2 regions of the Pseudomonas sp. KK18 genome follow, and region 2 is predicted to be linked to the other one. Evidence: predicted binding sites of a transcription regulator. Region 2 holds the regulator's gene; the other holds the start of a gene.
What was found. Region 2 encodes FliA, which starts transcription of late flagellar genes. Its sites were predicted from a motif close to CTAAAGTTTNNNNNNNNNNNGCCGNTAA; they were not measured.

Region 1: the regulator FliA is predicted to act here: its motif matches at 5,116-5,143, upstream of V6607_RS26300 (methyl-accepting chemotaxis protein).

Annotation. Positions count from the first base shown of each region.
Region 1 covers NZ_CP146605.1:5,793,563-5,801,592, forward strand. The annotation lists gene secA (preprotein translocase subunit SecA) at 5-2,740, opposite strand; gene V6607_RS26290 (DciA family protein) at 3,046-3,501, shown strand; gene V6607_RS26295 (helicase HerA-like domain-containing protein) at 3,623-5,101, opposite strand; gene V6607_RS26300 (methyl-accepting chemotaxis protein) at 5,298-7,187, shown strand; gene V6607_RS26305 (hypothetical protein) at 7,198-7,398, opposite strand; gene purU (formyltetrahydrofolate deformylase) at 7,483-8,030, opposite strand, start outside.
Region 2 covers NZ_CP146605.1:5,362,535-5,370,564, reverse strand. The annotation lists gene flhA (flagellar biosynthesis protein FlhA) at 1-664, shown strand, start outside; gene flhF (flagellar biosynthesis protein FlhF) at 676-1,992, shown strand; gene fleN (flagellar synthesis regulator FleN) at 2,113-2,946, shown strand; gene fliA (RNA polymerase sigma factor FliA) at 2,943-3,683, shown strand; gene V6607_RS24045 (chemotaxis response regulator CheY) at 3,854-4,228, shown strand; gene V6607_RS24040 (protein phosphatase CheZ) at 4,247-5,035, shown strand; gene V6607_RS24035 (chemotaxis protein CheA) at 5,047-7,257, shown strand; gene V6607_RS24030 (chemotaxis response regulator protein-glutamate methylesterase) at 7,307-8,030, shown strand, end outside.

The sequences.
Region 1 (8,030 bases), 430 kb from region 2:
AATCTTAGTTGATTTCGCCGTGGCAGTGTTTGAACTTCTTGCCCGAACCGCACCAGCACAGTTCGTTGCGGCCCAGCTTCTGTTCGTTGCGCACCGGGGCCTGGGCCAGGGCCACATCGACCTCTTCGCCCAATACTTCCGGAGCCTCAAGACCAGGCGCTTCGTCGTGCTGGAACTGCATGCGCGCAGCCAGTGCCTCGGCTTCCTGACGCAGGCGGGCTTCTTCCTCGATCGGGTCTTCGCGACGCACCTGAACGTGGGACAGCACACGAATCGAATCGCGCTTGATCGAATCCAGCAGTTCGGAGAACAGCGTGAACGACTCGCGCTTGTACTCCTGCTTCGGGTTCTTCTGGGCGTAGCCACGCAAGTGGATGCCGTGACGCAGGTGGTCCATGGTCGACAGGTGGTCTTTCCACAGGTCGTCCAGCACACGCAGTACGATTTGCTTCTCGAAGGTGCGCAGTGCTTCGGCACTCGCCTGCTCTTCTTTCTCGTTGTACGCGGCCAGCAGCTCGGTCATGAGCTTCTCGCGCAGGGTTTCTTCGTACAGGTGGTCGTCTTCGTCGAGCCATTGCTGGACCGGCAAGTCGACACCGAAGTCGCTCTTCAACGCAGCTTCCAGGCCGGCAACATCCCACTGCTCAGGCAGGGACTGTGGCGGGATATGGGCGCTGACGGTGGCGTTGAGCACGTCCTGGCGGAAATCGGCAATGGTCTCGCCGATGTTGGTGGCGGCCAACAAGCTGTTACGCATGTGATAAATCACTTTACGCTGTTCGTTGTTGACGTCATCGAACTCGAGCAGTTGCTTACGAATGTCGAAGTTACGGCCTTCTACCTTGCGCTGGGCCTTCTCGATGGCGTTGGTCACCATGCGGTGTTCAATCGCTTCACCGGACTGCATGCCCAGGGCTTTCATGAAGTTCTTCACCCGATCCGAGGCGAAGATGCGCATCAGGCTGTCTTCCAGGGACAGGTAGAAACGGCTGGAACCGGCGTCACCCTGACGACCGGCACGACCACGCAGCTGGTTGTCGATACGGCGCGATTCGTGACGCTCGGACGCGATCACCTGCAAGCCGCCGGACTCCAGCACTTGCTGGTGGCGCTTCTGCCAGTCGGCCTTGATCTGCGCGATCTGCTCAGGGGTCGGGTTGTCCAGGGACGCAACTTCCACTTCCCAGTTACCGCCCAACAGGATGTCGGTACCACGACCGGCCATGTTGGTGGCGATGGTCAGTGCGCCCGGGCGACCGGCCTGGGCAATGATCTCGGCTTCTTTTTCGTGGAACTTGGCGTTGAGGACCTTGTGCTCGATGCCTTCCTTGGCCAGCAAGCTGGACATGTGCTCGGAAGTTTCGATGGTGGCAGTACCCACCAGCACTGGACGGCCCTGGGCCATGCATTCCTTGATGTCGGCGACGATTGCAGCGTATTTCTCGTCGGCGGTCAGGAACACCAGGTCGTTGAAGTCTTTACGCGCCAGCGGCTTGTTCGGCGGGATAACCATCACCGACAGACCGTAGATCTGGTGGAATTCGAACGCTTCGGTGTCGGCTGTACCGGTCATGCCGGACAGTTTGTTGTACAGACGGAAGTAGTTCTGGAAGGTGGTCGAGGCCAGGGTCTGGCTTTCAGCCTGGATGTTCAGGACTTCCTTGGCTTCGATCGCCTGGTGCAGGCCTTCCGACAAACGGCGACCCGGCATGGTACGACCGGTGTGTTCGTCGACCAGTACGACCTGGCCGTCCTGCACGATGTATTCAACGTTGCGATGGAACAGCTTGTGGGCACGCAGGCCGGCATATACGTGGGTCAACAGGCCCAGGTTGTGCGCCGAGTACAGGCTCTCGCCTTCGGCCAGCAGGCCGATCTGGGTCAGCATGTCTTCGACGAACTGGTGACCGGCTTCGTTGAGTTCGACCTGGCGGGTCTTCTCGTCGATGGTGAAGTGACCTTCTTTGGTCACCACGCCTTCCACTTCCTCGATGTGTTGCTCAAGGCGCGGGATCAGCTTGTTGATCTCGGTGTACAGGCGCGAGCTGTCCTCGGCCTGACCGGAGATGATCAGCGGGGTACGGGCTTCGTCGATCAGGATGGAGTCGACTTCGTCGATCACGGCAAAGTTGAGTTCGCGCTGGAATTTTTCTTCCATGCTGAACGCCATGTTGTCGCGCAGGTAGTCGAAACCGAATTCGTTATTGGTACCGTAGGTGATGTCGGCAGCGTAGGCGGCGCGCTTCTCTTCCGGCGGCTGGAACGGCGTGACAACGCCGACGGTCAGGCCGAGGAATTCGTACAGCGGACGCATCCAGTTGGCATCCCGGCGGGCGAGGTAGTCGTTCACCGTCACAACGTGCACGCCCTTGCCGGACAGTGCGTTGAGGTAAACGCCCAGAGTTGCCACCAGGGTCTTGCCTTCACCGGTACGCATTTCGGCAATCATGCCTTCATGCAAGGTCATGCCGCCGATCAACTGGACGTCGAAGTGGCGCATGCCCATGACACGCTTACCGGCTTCGCGGGCGACCGCAAAGGCTTCGGGAAGCAGCTTGTCGAGGGTTTCACCTTTGGCTATGCGGGCCTTGAACTCTTCGGTCTTGGCGCGCAATTGCTCGTCCGAAAGGGCAACCATCTGCTCTTCGAAGGCATTGACCAGCTGCACCGTCTTGAGCATGCGTTTGACTTCGCGCTCATTCTTGCTTCCAAAAAGTTTCTTTAACAAAGGCGCAAACATATCGGCAGGTTCTTCCACACATAGGGATGGAGGGCGCCCCGTGAGTCGCCCGAGCAGCCCTCACGGCCGCATGCGAACGAGCATTCTACCCGGAAACGTGGGTGAGGAAAGTGGCGTTATTCCACGATGCTGGCACGGCGCTCTTGGAGGGCTTGTTTAAAATAAGGGCTTTTTGCTGAACTTCAACCCATTCGGGCAATAAGTTACTCGTTGATTTAATGGATAAACTGCCGGTAATGCAATGGCGGCGGTGTCGCAGACGCTTTCTGCTACCATGGCCTCTCTGTTACTTAAGGTGTCTAGTCATGGCATTTCGCCCTCTTACGGCCCGAGCTCCCGCCGTGTTGCTTCGCGAAGCCAAGCCTTTAAAAGCCATCTTCGGCCATGCGCAACGCCTTGGTCATCTGCAACGCCTGGTAGAAAGCCAACTGCAGCCCGCCGCTCGCGAACACTGCCATGTGGCCTCGTGGCGCGAAGGCAATCTGCTGCTGATCGTCACCGACGGCCATTGGGCGACGCGCCTGCGCTACCAGCAGAAACGTTTGCAGCGCCAATTGATGGCCTTCGACGAATTCGCCAGCCTGACGCGCATCCAGTTCAAGGTGCAACCGCCGACCGTGCCGCAAGGTGCGGTGGGGCATACGATGGATTTGTCGGAAATCGCCGCCGAAACCATTCAGGCCACGGCAGACGGGATTACCGATCCGAATTTACGCGCTGCGCTGGAGCGGCTGGCCGCTCACGCCAAACCCAAAACCTGAGACCGGCGCAGAACCAAGTGTGGGAGCGGGCTTGCTCGCGAAGGTGGCGTGTCAGTCACTGGATATATTGACTGATCCACCGCTTTCGCGAGCAAGCCCGCTCCCACATTTGATCCCATCGTTATTTACGTTTGCTGCCGCCTAACAAAGACCCCAGTAACCCGCGCACCAACTGCCGGCCCATCTGATTGGCCGCCTGTTGCATCGCCGATTTCAGTGCCTTGCCTGCCGTAGTACCGAGGAAAGCACCGGCCTTGTCGGTAAAGCTTGGCTCTTCAGCGGCGGGCGTCGAATCCTCTTGCGGGCCCAAGTCCTTGCGCGCCATCAACACTTCGTACGCCGACTCACGGTCAATCGGCTTGTCATAGCGCCCCTGCAATGGCGAACTGGCAATCAGTGCTGCCCGCTCAGCTTCGCTCAGTGGCCCGATCCGCGATTGCGGCGGTGCTACCAGTACGCGTTGGACTACTTCAGGCGTCCCCTTTTCCTGCAAGGTTCCCACCAATGCCTCACCTGTACCCAACTCGGTCAGCACCGCCAGCGCATCAAATGCCGGATTGGGCCGGAAACCATCGGCCACCGCCCGCAGGGACTTCTGCTCCTTGGTGGTGAACGCCCGCAGCCCGTGCTGGATGCGCAAGCCGAGTTGCGCCAGCACGGTGTCCGGCAAGTCCCCGGGAGACTGGGTGACGAAATACACACCGACGCCTTTCGAGCGAATCAGCCGCACCACTTGCTCCAGGCGATCCTGCAGGGCCTTGGGGGTGTCGGCAAACAACAGATGCGCCTCATCGAAAAACAGCGCCAGCAGCGGCTTGTCGGCATCGCCACGTTCCGGCAGTTGCTCGAACAGTTCGGCCAACAGCCAAAGCAGGAAGGTCGCGTAGACCTTCGGCGCCTCATGCACCAGCCGGCTGGCGTCCAATAGATGAATACGCCCGCGGCCGTCACTGGCCGGTTGCAGGATGTCTTCGAGTTGCAGCGCCGGCTCGCCGAACAACGCTTCGGCACCCTGCTGCTCCAGCACCGCCAGGCGCCGCAACAGCGCCTGGCTGGAACCGATGGTCATCAAGGCCGCGTCTTCCCCGAGCAACTCCGGGTGATAGCGCAAATGGTTCAGCAGCGCCTTGAGGTCCTTGAGGTCCAGCAACAACAGGCCTTCACGATCGGCCACCTTGAAGGCTGCGTAGAGGGCCGATTGCTGGCTGTCGGTGAGCTCCAACAGGCTGCCGAGCAACAGCGGGCCCATTTCACTCATGGTGGTGCGCAACGGATGACCGGACTGGCCGTGGATATCCCACAACGTCACCGGATACGCCTTGGGCGTGTAATTAAGGAAAGGCATGCCGGCTATGCGCTCGGCGACCTTGCCCTGAGGGTTGGCCGCAGCGCCCAGGCCACACAGGTCACCCTTGATATCGGCGGCAAATACCGCGACCCCGGCGTCGCTGAAAGCTTCCGCCAGGCGCTGCAAGGTCACGGTCTTGCCGGTGCCGGTGGCGCCTGCGATCAGGCCGTGGCGGTTGGCCAGGCGCATCGACTGGGCAATCGGCTGGCCCTGAAGATCTGCACCAATAATGAGTTGCGAGGAGTCAGGCATTTTGTCACCCATGGTTAATCTTTGGCGCTGAATGGTCGATACAGATAAAGCGAGAGACCCAAAAAGTCTTGGAAAAACAGGCCGGATAATTCCTGCAGGAGCAGATGGAAATATCACACTTTTTTTGACGCAGCCATTCCGCGCGTCCCAGAAGGACGTGCATCGGATATTAAGACCATAGCGGACCCCACAAGCCATGAATAAAAATCTGCGTTTCAGCCATAAAATCCTGCTTGCCGCCGCTCTTGTCGTCATTGCCGCCTTTGCGTTGTTTACCCTCTACAACGACTACTTGCAGCGTAATGCGATTCGCGACGACCTGAACAACTACCTGCATGAAATGGGCGATGTCACTGCCAGCAACATCCAGACCTGGCTTACCGGGCGCATAGTGCTAATAGAAAGCGCCGCACAGAACATCGCCATCAACCCGGATTCAACCAGCGTCGCCAGCCTTCTGGAACAGAAGGCCCTGACGTCCTCGTTCATGGCCACGTACCTTGGCGACAGCAAGGGCGGCTTCGTCATCCGCCCCGATACCAAGATGCCCGACGGCTTCGACCCACGGGTACGCCCCTGGTACAAGGGCGCGCAGGGCAGCAACGGCTCAACCCTGACCGAACCCTACATTGACGCGGCCACCGGCCAGTTGATCATCTCCATCGCCACCCCCAGCACCAAGGCCGGCCAGAGTGTCGGCGTGGTGGGCGGCGACCTGAGCCTGCAAACCCTGGTAGACAACATCGGTGCCCTGAACTTCGGCGGCATGGGTTATGCCTTCCTGGTCAGTGCCGACGGTAAAGTGCTGGTACACCCGGACAAGGGCCTGGTGATGAAAACCCTGGCCGACGTCTATCCGAACAACACCCCCCGAATCAGCAGCGACTTCAGTGAAGTCGAGGTAAACGGCAAGACACGTATCGTCACCTTTACCCCGATCAAGGGCCTGCCCTCGGTGAACTGGTACCTCGGCCTGTCGGTGGATAAAGATAAATCCTTCGCCATGCTCAGCGAATTCCGCACCTCGGCGATCATCGCCACGATCATCGCCGTGGTCATCATCATCGCCCTGCTGGGCATGCTGATTCGCATCCTCCTGCAGCCACTGCACGTCATGACCCGCGCCATGGAAGACATCGCCGACGGTGAAGGCGACCTGACCCGCCGCCTGACCATCCAGAACCACGACGAATTCGGCGTGCTTGGCAGCGCTTTCAATCGTTTCGTGGAGCGGATTCACACCTCGATTCGCGAAGTTTCCTCGGCCACCGAGCAGGTCAATGAAGTGGCCCTGCGGGTGGTCAGCGCCTCCAATTCCTCGATGGTCAATTCCGACGAGCAGGCCAACCGGACCAACAGCGTCGCGGCCGCGATCAACGAGCTGGGGGCCGCCGCCCAGGAAATCGCCCGCAACGCCGCACAGGCCTCCAACCAGGCCAGCGATGCCCGGCACTTGGCCGAAGACGGTCAGCAAGTGGTGGAACGCAATATCAAGGCGATGAACCAGTTGTCGCAGATGATCAGCGCCTCCAGCACCAATATCGAAGCGCTTAACAGCAAGACAGTGAACATCGGGCAGATTCTGGAAGTGATCACCAGCATTTCCCAGCAAACCAACCTGCTGGCCCTCAACGCGGCGATTGAAGCCGCACGGGCCGGGGAAGCCGGGCGCGGCTTTGCGGTGGTGGCCGATGAAGTGCGCAACCTGGCGCACCGCACCCAGGAGTCGGCGCAGCAGGTGCAGAAGATGATCGAGGAGCTGCAAGTCGGCGCCCGGGATTCGGTCAGCACCATGAGCGAAAGCCAGCGGCACAGCCAGGACAGTGTGGAAATCGCCAACCTGGCGGGCGAGCGTCTGAACAGCGTGACCCAGCGTATCGGCGAAATTGACGGGATGAACCAGTCGGTAGCCACCGCTACCGAGGAACAGACCTCGGTGGTGGAGTCAATCAACATGGACATCACCGAGATCAACACCCTCAATCAGGAAGGTGTGGAAAACCTGCAATCAACCTTGCGGGCCTGTTCCGACCTGGAACAGCAAGCGGCGCGCTTGAAACAACTGGTGGGTAGTTTCCGGATTTGATCCCGCCGGGTCAGCGGCTGCCTTGCACAGCCGCTGACGCCTTTTCTTCAGGCAATTCGGATGTGTCCTGCAATTGTTCCCACAACTCGGCGGCGCCTGGAAACTCGGTGCCGTCCTCACTGCTCAGGTCATCCGGGTCATATCGACTCAAACAACCCTCTCCCAGCGTCGCGGGGGCTTTGGAAGTCGCCTTGTCCAGTGGATCGCTCATGCTCCAGTCCTCACCCGCGCTCAAAAAAAGGGCCTGTAGCGATTTAACGCCCAGGCCCTTCATTCTTCAATCAAAACACTTCAATCAGAACACGACAGTCTTGTTGCCGTGCACCAGTACCCGGTCTTCCAGGTGATAGCGCAGGCCGCGAGCCAGCACCATCTTCTCGACGTCACGGCCAAAACGGACCATGTCTTCGATGCTGTCGCTATGGCTGACACGCACCACGTCCTGCTCGATGATGGGACCGGCGTCCAACTCTTCGGTGACGTAGTGGCACGTTGCACCGATCAGCTTCACGCCACGCAGGGATGCCTGGTGATACGGCTTGGCACCCACAAACGATGGCAGGAAACTGTGGTGAATATTGATCACCTTGCCAGCGTATTCACTGCACAACTCCGGCGGCAGAATCTGCATGTAGCGCGCCAGTACCACGACGTCCGCATCGTGCTGCTTGACCAGGCGCGAGACCTCGGCAAAGGCCGGCTCCTTGTCCTGCGGGTTGACCGGGACGTGGTAGTACGGAATGCCATGCCACTCGACCATGCTGCGCAGGTCGTCATGGTTGGAAATCACGCAGGAGATTTCGCAGTCCAGTTCATCGCTGTGCCAGCGGTGCAGCAGGTCTG
Region 2 (8,030 bases):
CGTGGTCGACGCCAGCACTGTGGTCGCCACCCACCTCAACCAGATTCTGTACAAGCACTCCCACGAGCTGATTGGCCACGAAGAAGTCCAGCAACTCTTGCAATTGCTGGCCAAGGCCTCGCCAAAACTCGCCGAAGAGCTGGTACCGGGTGTGCTGTCCACCTCGCAACTGCTCAAGGTGCTGCAAGCGCTGTTGGCCGAGCAGGTGCCGGTGCGGGACATTCGCAGCATTGCCGAAGCTATCGCCAACAATGCCGCCAAGAGTCAAGATACTGCCGCCCTGGTGGCCGCAGTGCGCGTCGGATTGTCGCGTGCAATCGTCCAAAGCATTGTAGGGCTTGACTCCGAGCTGCCTGTTATCACCTTGGAACCAAGGTTGGAACAAATATTGCTCAATAGTATTCAGAAGGCTGGGCAGGGCGCTGATGAGGGCGTGTTGCTGGAGCCAAGCATGGCAGAGAAGCTGCAGCGTTCGTTGATCGAGGCCGCGCAGCGCCAGGAAATGGAAGGCCATCCGGTGATCCTGCTGGTGGCTGGCCCCGTCCGGGCGATGTTGTCGCGGTTTGGACGCCTGGCTATACCGAATTTGCACGTATTGGCTTACCAGGAAATTCCTGACAATAAGCAAGTGACTATCGTCGCGACAGTAGGGCCCAACGGCTGAGGTAGTGGGATATGCAAGTGAAGCGTTTTTTCGCCGCCGATATGCGTCAGGCCATGAAACTGGTACGTGATGAGTTGGGCGCCGACGCTGCGATTATCGGTAACCGTCGTATTGCCGGCGGTGTGGAGCTGACGGCTGCCCTGGATTACAAACCCTCGGCCCTGGCGCCGCGCGTGCCGAACATGGAACTGGAAGACGAGCTGCGCAAGACCGCTTCGCGCATTGTCTCGGCCCAGGCTGAACTGAGCATGCGTGGCGACAGCGACGCCTCCACCAATCGCCAGCTGTTTGCCGGGCTGCCGTTGACCGCGTCCGAGCCGCTGGTAGAGCCGACTTTTGTTGAACCACCGCGTCCTGCTGCGCCAGCCCCGGCGCCGGCGGTAGACCAGCGGGTGTTCGACTCGATGCGTTTCGAACTCAACGGCCTGCGTGAACTGCTGGAAGTGCAGCTGGGTTCGCTGGCCTGGAACCAGTTGCAGGGCAGCCAGCCACAACAGGCCAACCTGTGGCGTCGCCTGCAACGCATTGGCCTGTCCGGCCCGTTGTCCCGCGACCTGCTGCAACTGACCACGCAAATTGAAGAACCTCGCCAGGCCTGGCGCATGCTCCTGGCCCACCTGGCGCGGATGATCGTCACCCCGGAAATCGAACCCCTGGAAGAAGGCGGTGTGATTGCCATGGTCGGCCCGGCCGGCATGGGCAAGACCACCACCCTGGCCAAGCTGGCCGCACGTTACGTGCTCAAGTACGGCGCCCAGAACATCGCGCTGGTGAGCATGGACAGCTACCGCATCGGCGCCCAGGAACAACTCAAGACCCTGGGCCGCATCCTCAATGTGCCGGTGACCCACGTCGACCCGGGCCAGTCCCTGGCCAACGCCCTCGACCCATTGCTGCGCAAGCGCGTGGTGCTGATCGACACCGCCGGCCTGCAAGCCAGCGACCCGGCCCTGCGCATGCAGCTGGAAAGCCTGGCCGGGCGCGGGATCAAATCCAGAAACTATTTGGTGCTTGCCACTACCAGCCAGAAGCAGGTATTGACCGCCGCCTACCACAGCTACAAGCGCTGCGGGCTGGCGGGTTGCATCCTGACTAAACTGGATGAGACGGCAAGCCTGGGCGAAGTATTGAGCCTGGCAATCAGTCATGAATTACCGGTCGCCTACCTGACCGACGGGCCGCGGATCCCGGATGATCTGCATCTGCCGCGCCGTCATCAGTTGGTCAGCCGGGCTGTCAGCGTGCAAATGCAGGAAGAACCCAGTGAGGAAGCTATGGCTGACATGTTTGCTGACCTCTACCACAGCCCGAACAAGCGAGTTGGCTGAGGCATCATGGCTTTCTATTTAAAAATGACAGTGAAAAGTATCTACATCGATGGCCTGCCAGCAGTTCGCGCGGCCAACTTATGTAGCCTGCGTCTAAGCAAGACAAGGTAAAGAAATAAAATGGGCAGCATGCATCCCGTACAGGTGATCGCGGTGACCGGCGGCAAAGGTGGCGTCGGAAAAACTAACGTGTCAGTGAATTTGTCCCTGGCCCTGGCAGAGCTTGGCCGTCGCGTCATGCTGCTGGATGCTGACCTGGGGCTGGCGAACGTCGACGTTCTGCTGGGACTGACGCCCAAACATACCCTGGCCGATGTCATCGAAGGCCGCTGTGAGCTGCGCGACGTACTGTTGCAAGGCCCCGGCGGGATTCGCATCGTGCCGGCCGCTTCCGGCACCCAGAGCATGGTGCACCTGAGCCCGGCGCAACATGCCGGCCTGATTCAGGCGTTCAGCGACATCGGCGACAACCTCGACGTGCTGGTGATCGACACCGCCGCCGGGATAGGCGAATCCGTGGTCAGCTTCGTGCGCGCAGCCCAGGAAGTGTTGCTGGTGGTGTGCGACGAACCCACCTCGATCACCGACGCCTACGCCCTGATCAAACTGCTCAACCGCGACTACGGCATGAACCGCTTCCGCGTGCTGGCCAACATGGCCCAAAGCCCGCAGGAAGGGCGGAATCTGTTCGCCAAGTTGACCAAGGTCACGGATCGCTTCCTCGATGTCGCCTTACAATACGTTGGCGCAGTTCCTTACGACGAGTGTGTGCGCAAGGCCGTGCAAAAGCAGCGTGCGGTCTATGAAGCGTTCCCTCGTTCGAAGTGCGCATTGGCGTTCAAGGCTATTGCCCAGAAGGTCGATACCTGGCCGTTGCCCGCCAATCCCCGGGGGCATCTGGAGTTTTTCGTCGAGCGATTGGTGCATCAGACGAGCGCAGGACCGGTGCTATGACAGCCAGCGGCTACAACCTTTACAAGAAGTCGGCACGTGACAGTCAAGTCGAATTGATCGAGCGCTATGCGCCCCTGGTCAAGCGCATTGCCTATCACCTGCTGGCGCGCTTGCCTGCCAGCGTGCAGGTCGAAGACTTGATCCAGGCCGGGATGATCGGCCTGCTTGAAGTGTCGACCAAGTACGACGCGAGCAAGGGCGCGAGTTTCGAGACATACGCGGGTATCCGTATCCGTGGGGCCATGCTCGATGAAGTGCGTAAAGGTGATTGGGCGCCGCGATCAGTGCACCGCAATACGCGGATGGTGAGTGACGCAATTCGCTCAATTGAAGCAAAAACCGGTCGCGACGCTAAAGATCATGAAGTTGCGGCCGAACTCCAATTGAGTCTCGACGATTACTACGGGATTTTGAACGATACCTTGGGCAGCCGGCTGTTCAGTTTCGACGACCTTTTACAGGATGGCGAACATGAAGGGCTGCACGAGGACGGCGCGAGTGCCCATCTCGAACCGTCACGGGACCTGGAAGATGAACGCTTCCAGAGCGCGCTGGCGGACGCGATAGCCAATTTGCCGGAGCGTGAGCGACTGGTGTTGGCGCTGTACTACGACGAAGAGCTGAACCTCAAGGAAATCGGTGAGGTCCTGGGGGTCAGCGAATCGCGGGTCAGCCAGTTACACAGCCAGTGCGCGGCCCGCTTGCGGGGGCGTTTGGGAGAGTGGCGAGCGCGCTGACAGGCAGTGTGGGGACACTGCGAACGATACCGTCCAGGCCCTGCGCCCGGACGGGCTTGGCCCGTGGTGCGCCCCCGGTAGTCCTTTTTGTGTAACGCCTGTTGATTGATATGGCGCGCCCAGGTGCTGGGCGCGTTTAAGACTGCTTGGAGGTCGAATTGGACAAGAACATGAAAATCCTCATCGTTGATGACTTCTCAACGATGCGGCGGATCATAAAAAACCTGTTGCGTGACCTTGGGTTCACTAACACGGTCGAGGCGGATGACGGTATTACGGCGATTCCGATCCTCAACAGCGGGAGCATCGACTTTCTGGTAACGGACTGGAACATGCCGGGCATGACCGGTATCGATCTGCTGCGCCACGTGCGCGCTGATGAAAAACTGCGCAGCCTGCCTGTGCTGATGGTGACCGCTGAAGCCAAGCGTGAACAGATCATCGAAGCCGCCCAGGCCGGGGTCAACGGCTACGTGGTCAAGCCATTCACTGCACTGGCCTTGAAAGAGAAGATCGAAAAGATCTTCGAACGCATCGGTCATTGATGCTGCCACGGGGGAGCTATGGAGCATAAAGAATCATCGCAGGCCGACTTTGAGTCGACCCTGAAAAAACATGCTCATCAACTCGTCGAAAGCCTTGAAAGAGGCCAGTTCGGCGACGCGGTGCAGTTAATCCATGAGCTCAACCAGACCCGTGACCGCGGCCTGTACCAGGAAGTGGGCAAGCTCACCCGTGAGTTGCACAGTGCGATAGTCAATTTTCAGATTGACCCGCACATGCCCCAGGCTGAGGAAATCTCGCAGATCACGGATGCCACCGAACGCCTGTCCTACGTGGTCAGGCTGACTGAGGCGGCGGCCAACCGCACCATGGACCTGGTGGAAAACGCCACGCCTCTGGTCAACGGTATGGCCAGTGAAGCCAAGGCCCTGAGCACTGACTGGGGCCGGTTCATGCGTCGGGAAGTGGGCGCTGAGGAGTTTCGTGAGCTGGCGCGTCGGGTCGAGGGCTTTTTGTCCCGCAGCGAGCAGGAAAACCGCACGGTTTCCAGCAACCTCAATGACATTCTGCTGGCCCAGGATTACCAGGACCTCACCGGTCAGGTGATCAAGCGTGTGACCCAACTGGTCACCGAAGTGGAAAGCAACCTGCTCAAACTGGTGTTGATGGCGGGCCAGGTCGACCGGTTTGCCGGCATCGAACATGACCGCGCAGCGATCCTTTCTGAAAAAGATCCACAAAAACACCTCGCCAAGGGTGAAGGTCCGCAGATTCATGCCGATAAACGTGAAGACGTTGTATCCGGGCAAGACGACGTAGACGATTTGCTGTCCAGTTTAGGCTTCTAAGGAGCACACCCATGAGCTTCGGCGCCGATGAAGAAATCCTTCAGGATTTCCTTGTAGAGGCCGGCGAAATTTTAGAGCAACTGTCCGAACAACTGGTCGAGCTGGAAAGCCGACCGGATGATGCGAACCTGCTCAATGCAATTTTTCGCGGTTTTCATACTGTAAAAGGGGGCGCCGGCTTCCTCCAGCTCCACGAGCTGGTGGAGTGCTGTCACATCGCCGAGAACGTGTTCGACATCCTGCGCAAGGGTGAGCGGCACGTCGACTCGGAACTGATGGACGTGATCCTGGAAGCACTGGACGCGGTCAACGGCATGTTCAGTGAAGTGCGCGAGCGCGCACCGATCACTGCCGCCACGCCGGAACTGCTGGCCGCTCTGGCGCGCCTGGCGGAACCTGCGGCCAACGCTCCCGTGGTGGAAGCGGTGGCTGAGCCGGTTGCCGAGCCTGCGGGCGACGTGACCGACAGCGAATTTGAACAACTGCTGGACTCGCTGAACGCCGTCAAGGCCGAAGCCGAAGCGCCGGCAGCCAGTGCGCCGGCCATGGTGCCGACCACCGAAGACATTACTGACGCCGAGTTCGAGTCGTTGCTCGACCAGTTGCACGGCAAGGGCCAGTTTGCCCCGGACGCGGTGGCCGCAGCGCCAGCGCCAACGGAAGCCGCGGCGCCCGTCAGCAATGAAATCACCGACGACGAATTTGAAGCGCTGCTGGACCAGTTGCACGGCAAAGGCTCGTTTGCCGCCGAGGCTCTGCCGGAAGTCGCCGCAACGGCCGCCGCGCCTGCGGCACCCGCTGCTGCGCCGGCCGCCGATGGACTGATCTCCGATCACGAATTCGAAGCCCTGCTGGATGAACTGCACGGCAAGGGCAAGTTCACCGAAGTGGTCGGCGCTGCTGCACCGGCTGCTGCCGCGGCTGTCGCAACACCGGCTCCTGCCGCCAAGGCTGCCGCGCCTGTCGCAGCGAAAGCGGCTCCGGCTCCGGCTCCAGCACCGGCCCGGGCTGCCACGGCTGCCCCGGCCCCGGACAAGCAACCGGCCAGTGAAGCCGAAACCACCGTGCGGGTTGATACCGCGCGCCTGGACGACATCATGAACATGGTCGGCGAACTGGTGCTGGTGCGTAACCGCCTGGTGCGCCTGGGCCTGAACAGTGGCGACGAGGCCATGCAAAAGGCCGTGTCGAACCTCGACGTGGTCACCGCAGACTTGCAGACCGCCGTCATGAAGACCCGGATGCAGCCGATCAAGAAAGTCTTCGGCCGTTTCCCGCGCCTGGTTCGCGACCTGGCACGCCAGCTCAAGAAAGAGATCAACCTGGAACTGGTGGGTGAAGAAACCGACCTCGACAAAAACCTTGTCGAGGCCCTGGCCGACCCGCTGGTCCACTTGGTGCGCAACGCGGTCGACCACGGTGTCGAGACGCCGGAAGAGCGCGAAGCCTCGGGCAAGAACCGCCAGGGCAAAGTGATCCTGGCGGCCGAACAGGAAGGCGACCATATCCTGCTGTCGATCACTGATGACGGCAAAGGCATGGACCCCACGGTACTGCGCAACATTGCAGTCAAGCGTGGGGTGATGGACAAGGACGCCGCCGACCGCCTCACCGACACCGAGTGTTACAACCTGATCTTCGCCCCGGGCTTCTCCACCAAGACCGAGATTTCCGACGTGTCGGGCCGTGGCGTGGGCATGGACGTGGTGAAGACCAAGATCAGCCAGCTCAACGGCTCGATCAACATCTACTCGACCAAGGGCCAGGGCTCGAAGATCGTCATCAAGGTGCCGTTGACCCTGGCGATCATGCCGACCCTGATGGTGATGCTGGGCAACCAGGCGTTCGCCTTCCCGCTGGTCAACGTCAACGAAATCTTCCACCTCGACCTGTCGCGCACCAACGTGGTGGACGGCCAGGAAGTGGTGATCGTGCGCGACAAGGCGTTGCCGCTGTTCTACCTCAAGCGCTGGCTGGTGGCTTCGGCCAAGCATGAAGAGCAGCGCGAAGGCCATGTGGTGATTCTTTCCGTGGGCACCCAGCGTATCGGCTTCGTGGTCGATCAACTGGTGGGCCAGGAAGAAGTGGTCATCAAGCCTTTGGGCAAAATGCTGCAGGGAACCCCGGGCATGTCGGGTGCGACCATTACCGGTGACGGTCGGATCGCGCTGATTCTGGATGTTCCGAGCATGCTCAAGCGTTACGCCGCACGGCGTATTTGATTCGGCCCGGGCAGGGCGGTTGTCCCTCGCCCGGCCTAACGGAGTGTTTATGGTAGTCAAGGTCCTGGTGGTGGACGATTCGGGTTTCTTCCGCCGCCGCGTCTCGGAAATTCTTTCATCGGATTCCAATATCCAGGTGGTCGGCACGGCCACCAACGGCAAAGAGGCGATCGATCAGGCCCTGGCCCTCAAGCCGGACGTGATCACCATGGACTACGAGATGCCGATGATGGACGGCATCACGGCGGTGCGGCACATCATGCAGCGCTGCCCGACGCCGGTGTTGATGTTCTCTTCGCTGACTCACGAAGGCGCCCGGGTGACCCTGGATGCGCTGGATGCCGGCGCGGTGGACTTCCTGCCGAAGAATTTCGAAGACATCTCGCGCAACCCCGAGAAGGTCAAGCAGATGCTCTGCGAGAAGGTGCACAGCATCTCCCGCAGTAACCGTCGCAGCCTGTTCAGTGCGCCGGCGCCCGCACCCGTTACGCCGCCACCGGCCGCCCCGAGCACCTTTGGTCGCCCGGCGCCTGCACCGGTTGCGCGCCCGGCCGCCGCCCCGGTGCGTACGGCTGCGCCCGCCGCACATTCACCTGCGCCCAAGCGCAAGGCCTACAAACTGGTGGCCATCGGTACGTCCACCGGCGGCCCGGTGGCCTTGCAGCGGGTGTTGACCCAATTGCCGGCCAACTTCCCGGCGCCGATCGTGTTGATCCAGCACATGCCGGCCGCGTTCACCAAGGCGTTCGCCGAGCGCCTGGACAAGCTGTGCC